2 regions of the Cupriavidus sp. CuC1 genome follow, and region 2 is predicted to be linked to the other one. Evidence: predicted binding sites of a transcription regulator. Region 2 holds the regulator's gene; the other holds the start of a gene.
What was found. Region 2 encodes NrdR, which represses ribonucleotide reductase genes. Its sites were predicted from a motif close to CACNANATNTNGTG; they were not measured.

Region 1 (4,416 bases), on a different contig from region 2:
TGGTCGAGGAGTGATCCACTTCGAGGTAGCCGCCGCGTTCTTCGGCCAGCAGCTTGAGCGAGTCCTGCGGCAGGATGCCGCGATCCCACAGCGAGCCTTCATAGGTGCTGTAGCGGCCGCGTTCTTCTGCCAGCTCGCTGGAGGCGCGGTAGGCGTAGTAGCACACCGCTTCCATCGAGGTGTCGGCGAACTGCACGGCGGCGTCGCTGGCGTACGGCAGGCGCAGCATGTGCAGGCAGTCCTGGAAGCCCATGATGCCCATGCCGACCGGACGATGGCGCAGGTTGGAGTTGCGTGCCTTCTCGACCGCGTAGTAGTTGATGTCGATCACGTTGTCGAGCATGCGCATCGCGGTGCGGATGGTCTTCTCGAGCTTGGCGTGGTCGAGCACCTGGGTGCCGTCGGCCAGTTGCTTCAGGTGGGCCACCAGGTTCACCGAACCCAGGTTGCAAACGGCGATCTCGCTCTCGTTGGTGTTGAGCGTGATTTCCGTGCACAGGTTGGAGCTGTGCACCACGCCCACGTGCTGCTGCGGGCTGCGGATGTTGCACGGATCCTTGAAGGTGATCCAGGGATGGCCGGTCTCGAACAGCATGCCCAGCATCTTGCGCCACAGCTGCATGGCGGGGATCTTCTTGAACAGCTTCAGCTCGCCGCGGGCGGCCTTGGCTTCGTAGCCCAGGTAGGCCTCTTCGAAAGCCTTGCCGACCAGGTCGTGCAGGTCCGGGCAGGTGGCGGGCGAGAACAGGGTCCACTCGCCGGCTTCCATCACGCGCTTCATGAACAGGTCGGGAATCCAGTTCGCCGTGTTCATGTCGTGGGTGCGGCGGCGGTCGTCGCCAGTGTTCTTGCGCAGCTCGAGGAATTCCTCGATGTCCAGGTGCCAGGTTTCCAGGTAGGCGCAGACCGCGCCCTTGCGCTTGCCGCCCTGGTTGACCGCCACGGCGGTATCGTTCACCACCTTCAGGAACGGCACCACGCCTTGCGACTTGCCGTTGGTGCCCTTGATGTGCGAGCCGAGGGCGCGCACATTGGTCCAGTCGTTGCCCAGGCCGCCGGCGAACTTCGACAGCAGCGCGTTTTCCTTGAGCGCTTCGTAGATGCCTTCCAGATCGTCCGAGACGGTGGTCAGGTAGCACGACGACAGCTGCGAGCGGCGGGTGCCCGAGTTGAACAGGGTCGGCGTGGACGACATGAAGTCGAACGACGACAGCAGCTGGTAGAACTCGATGGCACGGGCTTCGCGGTCCTTCTCGCCCAGCGCCAGGCCCATGGCCACGCGCATGAAGAAGGCCTGCGGCATTTCGATGCGGACTTCGTCGATATGCAGGAAGTAGCGGTCGTACAGGGTCTGCAGGCCCAGGTAGTTGAACTGGAAGTCGCGCTGGGCGTCCAGTGCCGCGCCCAGGCGGGCCAGGTCATAGGTGGCCAGCTTCTCGTCCAGCAGCTCGGCTTCGATGCCGCGCGCGATGAACTTGGGGAAGTAGTCGGCGTAGCGCGACACCATCTGGGTCTGGGTCACTTCGGCGCCCAGGATTTCCTTGCGGATGGTGTGCAGCAGGATACGCGCGGTGACCTGGCTGTAGGCCGGGTCCTTCTCGATCAGGGTACGCGCGGCCAGGATGGCGGAGTCGTAGACCTGGGTCATCGGCACGCCGTCGTACAGGTTCTTCAGCGTTTCCTTGAGGATCGGCTCGGCGCTGACGGCGTCGCCCAGGCCCGAGCAGGCGTTGTCGATCAGGCCATGCAGCGCGCCCAGGTCCAGCACGCGGGCAACGCCGGCGTCGGTCACGTTGAACGTGGCGCCGCCTTCCTGCACGCGGGCCACCGCCTGGGCGTTGGCCTGGGCGCGTTCCTGGGTGCGCTTCTCGCGGTACAGCACGTAGGCGCGGGCCACTTCATGCTCGCCCGAGCGCATCAGCGCCAGCTCGACGTGATCCTGCACGTCTTCGATATGGAAGGTGCCGCCATTGGGGCGGCTGCGCAGCAGCGCGCGGACCACGTTCTGGGTCACTTGCTCGACCACTTCGCGCACACGCGCCGAAGCGGCGCCCTGCCCGCCGTTGACGGCGAGGAAGGCCTTGGTCACCGCTACCGAGATCTTGCTCGGCTCGAACGCCACGACGGCGCCGTTACGGCGGATGATCTTGTAGTCCTGGTAGCTGCCAGCGGCGGCAGTAGCGGGGTTCGACTGCGCGTTCGCTGCTGCACCGGCGGCGGTTGCGCCGGTGGAAAGTTCGTTCTGGGCTGTCTGCATGAGGAACTCCTGTTCTGACCCGTGTTTTATGAGTGACAAAGAGTCCCGGGCAAAATGCGCAAAAAGGCTCAGACACGCCGGCCGGTCTTACCCGGAAGGGCGCGCTGCTATTGCTGGATTCTGCTGGGACTCTTGTGATGCGCCGGCCCTTCGGCGGACCGCAGCCAATGCTGCGGCGGTAACTGCACACCTAGGCCGGCTCCCCGAAAGCACCACTAGATCTAGTGGTCGATGCGAAAAACTGGACTAAGTATAGTGAAACCCGGCGGATTCACCAGTCTTGACAAGTGCTTTTTTGGCGCGAATTCCAGTGCCGGCGCGGCATGCGGCGCTGCGCCATACCCGCCAGCCCAAGAGACGCAAGGGAATCCGCCCGACGGTTCGTTACCGCACCGTGACGAGAAATTTTTTTGATTGACCTGCCTGGTTCGATAGGCGCGGACTTTATCAGGGTTTTCCCCAAATCGCGGCTATCCCCTAGACCCCGCTTGTTGCCCTTGCCTCAGGGCTGGTCTTTGCGGTAAGGCAGTTGCGCGGGAGCCACGCCGGCGGCAGCGGCGAAGGCCGCCCAGTCGAAATATGGCCCCGGATCGGTCTTGCGCCCGGGCGCGATATCGCTGTGCCCCGCCACGGCCCGCACCGGATAGGTGCAGAGCAGGGCACGCACCAGCGCGGAGGTGGTGTGGTACTGGGCCAACGTGAACGGCTGGTCGTCGCTGCCTTCGACCTCGATGCCGATGGAGAAGTCGTTGCAGCGAGGCCGGCCGAAGAACTCGGACTGGCCCGCGTGCCAGGCCCGGTCCAGGCAGGACACGAACTGGACCAGCTCCCCCTCCCGCGTCACCAGGAAATGCGCCGACACCTGCACCTGATAAATCGTGGCGAAGAAGGGGTGGCGGGACGGGTCGAGACGATTCAGGAAGAAGGCTTCGATATCGCCGCTGCCAAACTGCCCGGGCGGCAGGCTGATGTTGTGGATCACCACCAGGTCCACCGGCATGTGCGCGGGCCGGGCGTCGAAGTTAGGCGACGGCACCTGGCGCGCCGCGGGCACCCAGCCGGCCGCGTCGGGAGTCAACCCCTGCCCGGGCACGGGTGCCGGCGCGAGCTTGCCGTTGTCGCGATCAGGCATCGCGTTCTCCATCCGCCGCCAGCAGCCCGTCGCGCAGCGCTTCGCTGGTTTCGGCCGCGCCATCGGCCGGGTCGTCGCGGCCCTCGCGGATGCCAAGCTGCTGGATGCGGTAGCGCAGCTGGCGAAAGCTCAGGCCCAGCAGCGGCGCGGCTGCGGTACGGTTGAAGCCGGTCTGCTGCAGCGCCTGCAGGATCAGGTCGCGCTCGAGCGCTTCGAGCCGGCCGGGAAGGTCGATCGGGAAGGTGGCACGGCAAGCGTCTGCGGCCACCTCCGCGGCACGTGGCGCCGTGGGTTGCGCAAACGGATCGGGCTGCGCGCCGCCGCGGGATTCGGCCCGCGCATCGTATGCAAGCTCCTGCATGGAATCGGGCCGCAAGCCGGACGACGCCGGCGCGGCGGCCACGGCCGTCGAAGCCAGGTAGGCGTGCGGCGCGGGCGGGCGTGGCATGGCCGAATGGCCCATGCCCGCGTCCATCTGGCCCAGGTCGCCCACCGCGATGGTATTGCCCTCCGCGAAGGCATAAGCGCGCTCGAGCAGGTTTTCCAGCTCGCGCACATTGCCCGGGAACGGGTAATCCGACAGCCGCTGCAGCGCAGCCGTCGCCAGCCGCTTGGGATGGGGATCGCCATAGCGCACCGCCAGGTGCTCCAGGATGGCGCTGGCCAGCACCGGGATATCCTCGCGCCGCTCGCGCAGCGTGGGCATGCGCAGCGCCAGCACGTTGAGGCGGTAGAACAGATCCTGGCGGAACTGGCCGGAGGCGACCATCGCGGCAAGATCCTTGTGGCTGGCGCACAGCACCCGCACGTCCACGCTCTCCTCGCGGCTCGCGCCGATCTTGCGCACGCGCCGCTCCTGCAGCACGCGCAGCAGCTTGACCTGCATCGCTAGCGGCAGGTCGGCCACCTCGTCGAGCAACAGCGTGCCGCCGTTGGCTGCCAGGAAGAAGCCACCGCGCTCGGCGTCGGCCCCGGTGAAGGCGCCCTTCACATGGCCGAAGAACTCCGACTCCATCAGGGTCTCGGG
Region 2 (4,416 bases):
AGAGGGCCTGCAGATCACCGCCGGCCCAGAAGTCGCGCTCGAAACCCTCGGTCTGGGTGCGCGCGGCGCGCAGGGAGAAATGCTTGCGGAAGATATATGTCCACGAGAACAGGGACATCACCAGCAGCAGGGCCATGACGGCCTGTGCCAGCACACTGGCGTGCAGCACCAGCGAAATGATCGACAGGTCTTGCGTGACGGTCACGGGATTCATCGAGCGGTCTTGATGGTTGCAAGGACGGGAGCGGGAATGGGAGTCGGGCGGAATGTGCTGCGATCAACACACCCGACCCGGATGGCGCCAGTAGCCAGCAATTGCTCACCACGCCAGGCTTCCTGGGCGAATTGGACCGACGCCGGGCCAACCCGTTCAATCTGTGTCCGGATCTCAAGCAGGTCGTCCAGACGGGCGGGGGCATTGTAGTCCACCGCCGTGCTTCTGACGATGAAGACGACGCCGGACTCATCGGCCAGCGCTTGCTGTTCGATGCCAAGCGAGCGCAGCCACTCGGTACGGGCGCGCTCGAAGAATTTGAGGTAATTGGCGTAGAACACCACGCCGCCCGCGTCGGTGTCTTCCCAATACACCCGCAAGGCCCACACATTGTTGCTCATGGCCGCGATTGTAGCGGAGAGCCGGCCCGACCCGGTGTAAACCCTTGTCCGACATTACAACACTTACATTGCCTGACAGACAAGGCATTGACTTTCGGCCCCGGGGCCCGCCACACCGTCTTGCAGCGAGCCAGCGCCTCGCGTTAAACTGCCGCCAACCATTCCATCTTGCGCGACTGGCGAAGTCAGTGGGCACTACCACGAGGAAGCGCAAAGTTCTCTGGCGCGATGTTTCAAGCGCCTGCCGCTCGCCTGGGCAGCGAATGGGAAGCAGGGTGCGCCCTGCGCCGGATAGCTAACGCGTCCGACGCCGGTCGCCTGTGCCTTCCCCGCGCGCCCTACCCCGAAGCCATTCGGAATTCCCCTTTTTTCAGACGAGTTTTCGCCATGTTCGAACGCAGCCGCTATACGATCGACCAGATCGACCCTGAGATTTTTGCCGCCATCCAGAAGGAAGACCAGCGCCAGGAAGAACACATCGAGCTGATCGCCTCGGAAAACTACACCTCGCCGGCCGTGATGGCCGCGCAAGGCTCGCAACTGACCAACAAGTACGCTGAAGGCTATCCCGGCAAGCGCTACTACGGTGGCTGCGAGTACGTCGACGTCGTCGAGCAGCTCGCCATCGACCGCGTCAAGCAACTGTTCGGCGCCGAAGCCGCCAACGTGCAGCCCAACTCCGGCTCGCAAGCCAACCAGGGCGTGTTCTTTGCCGCGCTGAAGCCGGGCGACACCATCATGGGCATGAGCCTGGCCGAAGGCGGCCACCTGACCCACGGCATGGCCCTCAACATGAGCGGCAAGTGGTTCAACGTCGTCAGCTACGGCCTGGACGCCAACGAAGACATCGACTACGACGCGCTGGAAAAGCTGGCCCAGGAAAAGAAGCCCAAGCTGATCATCGCCGGCGCCTCCGCCTTCGCCCTGCGCATCGACTTCGAACGCATCGCCAAGGTAGCCAAGTCCATCGGCGCCCTGTTCATGGTCGACATGGCCCACTACGCCGGCCTGATCGCCGCCGGCGAGTATCCCAACCCGGTACCGCACGCCGACTTCGTCACCACCACCACCCACAAGAGCCTGCGCGGCCCGCGCGGCGGCGTGATCCTGATGAAGGCCGAGCATGAGAAGGCCATCAACTCGGCCATCTTCCCCGGCATCCAGGGTGGTCCCCTGATGCACGTGATCGCCGGCAAGGCAGTCGCGTTCAAGGAAGCCCTGTCGCCCGAGTTCAAGGCCTACCAGCAACAAGTGGTCAAGAACGCCCGCGTGCTGGCCGAGACCCTGATCGAGCGCGGCCTGCGCATCGTCTCCGGCCGTACCGAAAGCCACGTGATGCTGGTCGACCTGCGCGCCATGCAGATCACCGGCAAGGAAGCCGAGAAGGTCCTGGGCGAGGCACACATCACCGTCAACAAGAACGCCATCCCCAACGACCCGGAAAAGCCGTTCGTCACCTCGGGCATCCGCCTGGGCTCGCCGGCCATGACCACCCGCGGCTTCAAGGAAGAAGAAGCCCGCCTGGTGGCCAACCTGGTCGCCGACGTGCTGGAAAACCCACACGACCTGGCCAACATCGCCAGCGTGCGCGAGCAAGTGGCGGCCCTGACCAAGCGTTTCCCGGTCTACGGCTGATGCCCCCTGCGCCACCCGCCCATGCGCGGGTGGCCGGCAGCCCGCCGCGGCCCGCCAGCGCCGCCGGCGGGCCTTGCCAACCCGGCCCGGCGCGACACAAAATGACAAGACGCTGCACGCGCAGCACGCGCCCCGGCTCAAACTTCGAGGTGGTCAGGCATGAAATGCCCCTTTTGCGCCCATTCCAACACCCAGGTCCTGGACACGCGCATGTCGGAAGAAGGCGATACTGTGCGCCGCCGCCGCCGCTGCGAATCCTGCGACCGCCGCTTCACCACCTATGAGCGGATCGAGCTGTTCTTCCCCGCCATCGTCAAGAAAAACGGCTCGCGCGCGGACTACACCCGTGACAAGCTGAAGGACTCGATGCGCCTGGCATTGCGCAAGCGCCCGGTCTCGGCTGAAGCTATCGACGCCTCCATCACCCGCATCGAAGAGAAACTGCTCGCCCTCGGCGAGAAAGAAATCCCCAGCAGCCAGGTCGGGGAACTGGTCATGCGCGAGCTGCGCCGGCTCGACAAGATTGCGTATATCCGGTTTGCTTCGGTGTATCGGAGCTTTGAGGACGTGTCGGAATTCCGCGACATGCTGGATGAGTTTTCGGCGTCTACCCCACGAAAGCAGTAGAAAAAGTAACGGGGACGTTGTTTAATTCTTCCCAAACTGGGTCCTAGGTGGCAATTCTTATATCTATACTTCCACCTGGGTTGCCGTTACAAAAAATAGAACGAAGCCAAAAGAACGTAGTCTTTTCGGACGAGGGTCAAGATGGGTCAGTCAAGCTGTCGGGGGACGGCCGGCTTCACCATGCTCGAAGCATTGGTGGCAATCGTCGTGCTCGCTATCGGCGTGCTCGGCGTGGCAAATCTTCTTATCAAATCATTCCGATTCTCCCAACAAGCGTCCTATGACACGCTGGCGCTGCAGCTCGCTAGCGATATGGCAGACCGCATGCGGGCTAACAGCGCCCAAATGCTCGCCAATAACAGCAGTTACTTCTTCGACACGAGCACCGGCGCCCCGGCGGTGCCGACGGGCGCCAATTTCTTTTCCACCCCCTGCGCATCCGGCAGCCCGGTTTGCGCAGCCAACATGGTCACATTCGATTTGGCCGAATGGACGCAACGCGTCCAGACGGCGTTGCCGGGTGGGCGCGCGGTAATCTGCCGCGACTCCAACATTTATTCCACCTCCGCCGGCTACACCTGGGCGTGCAACGCCACGGCCGGCGGCACGGGCCAAGCCAGCGATAGCCCGATCGTCATCAAGATGGGCTGGGTATCGCGATTCGCCGACAAGCCGGGAGTGGATGTCGCGACCGGTACAACCATGCCAGACACGCAAGCCGCCGACGGCTCGGCAACGCCACAGATCGTGATTGTGGCCAACCCGGGGGTCAGCAATTGAAAACGCTCATGGCCGGCTCCAGACAAACAACCCGGCGTCGCCTGCGAAGCTCAGGCTTCTCCATGGTTGAGCTGATGGTTGCACTGACGCTTGGCATGCTGGTGCTAGTTGCATCAACCTCCTTTTACTTACTGACCCGCAGCACCTATAGCAGCATCAATGACAGTGCCAGCCTCGAGGAGCGCGGTCAGTTCGCGATCGGCGTCGTTTCACGAATGCTGCGTCAGATTGCCTACACGCCGCCGGCCAGCGATGGTGGTTCAATGCAGATCAGCTCGCAGATGCTGATGGGACTGGACAACTGTTCAACCCCCTCGGACAGCGAGACGCTGGCTTGCGATGCTGGCACCGCCGTCAATGCCAGCGACGTGTTGCTGACTCGATTCTTCGGCGTCGGGACGGCGGCTGACCCGACGGTGAGCGATGGGTCCATGGTGGATTGCTCCGGACAGGCCGTCGCCGCGCCGTCCAGCATCGATAGTGCCGCAAGCCAACGCGGACTCTCGATTCTCTATGTGCAGAACGGCGCCGATGGCCTGCCATATCTGATGTGCAAGTACCGGCGGCGCGCAGCCGGCAAGGAGACCTCTACCTTCGTCGCACAGCAACTTGTTCCCGGCGTAGAGAACTTGCAGGTCCTCTACGGCATCTCCACGGATGACGACGAAGTGGCAGACAAGTTCGTTCCCGCCAGCCAGGTCGGCGCAACTGAATGGGCGCGAGTCTTTGCACTGAAGGTGGCTTTGGTCGTGCGCGGCG

Region 1: ACGLHR_RS08430 (ribonucleoside-diphosphate reductase subunit alpha) is a predicted target of NrdR. The motif match lies at 2,471-2,484, and genes of this name have one in related genera.

Annotation. Positions count from the first base shown of each region.
Region 1 is NZ_JBIUHC010000013.1:100,236-104,651, forward strand. Features, by position in the region: gene ACGLHR_RS08430 (ribonucleoside-diphosphate reductase subunit alpha) at 1-2,257, opposite strand, end outside; gene ampD (1,6-anhydro-N-acetylmuramyl-L-alanine amidase AmpD) at 2,760-3,389, opposite strand; gene ACGLHR_RS08440 (sigma-54-dependent transcriptional regulator) at 3,382-4,416, opposite strand, start outside.
Region 2 is NZ_JBIUHC010000014.1:65,001-69,416, reverse strand. Features, by position in the region: gene tolQ (protein TolQ) at 1-214, opposite strand, end outside; gene ybgC (tol-pal system-associated acyl-CoA thioesterase) at 211-615, opposite strand; ZMP/ZTP riboswitch at 778-880, shown strand; gene glyA (serine hydroxymethyltransferase) at 1,003-2,250, shown strand; gene nrdR (transcriptional regulator NrdR) at 2,410-2,877, shown strand; gene pilV (type IV pilus modification protein PilV) at 3,019-3,657, shown strand; gene ACGLHR_RS08785 (PilW family protein) at 3,666-4,416, shown strand, end outside.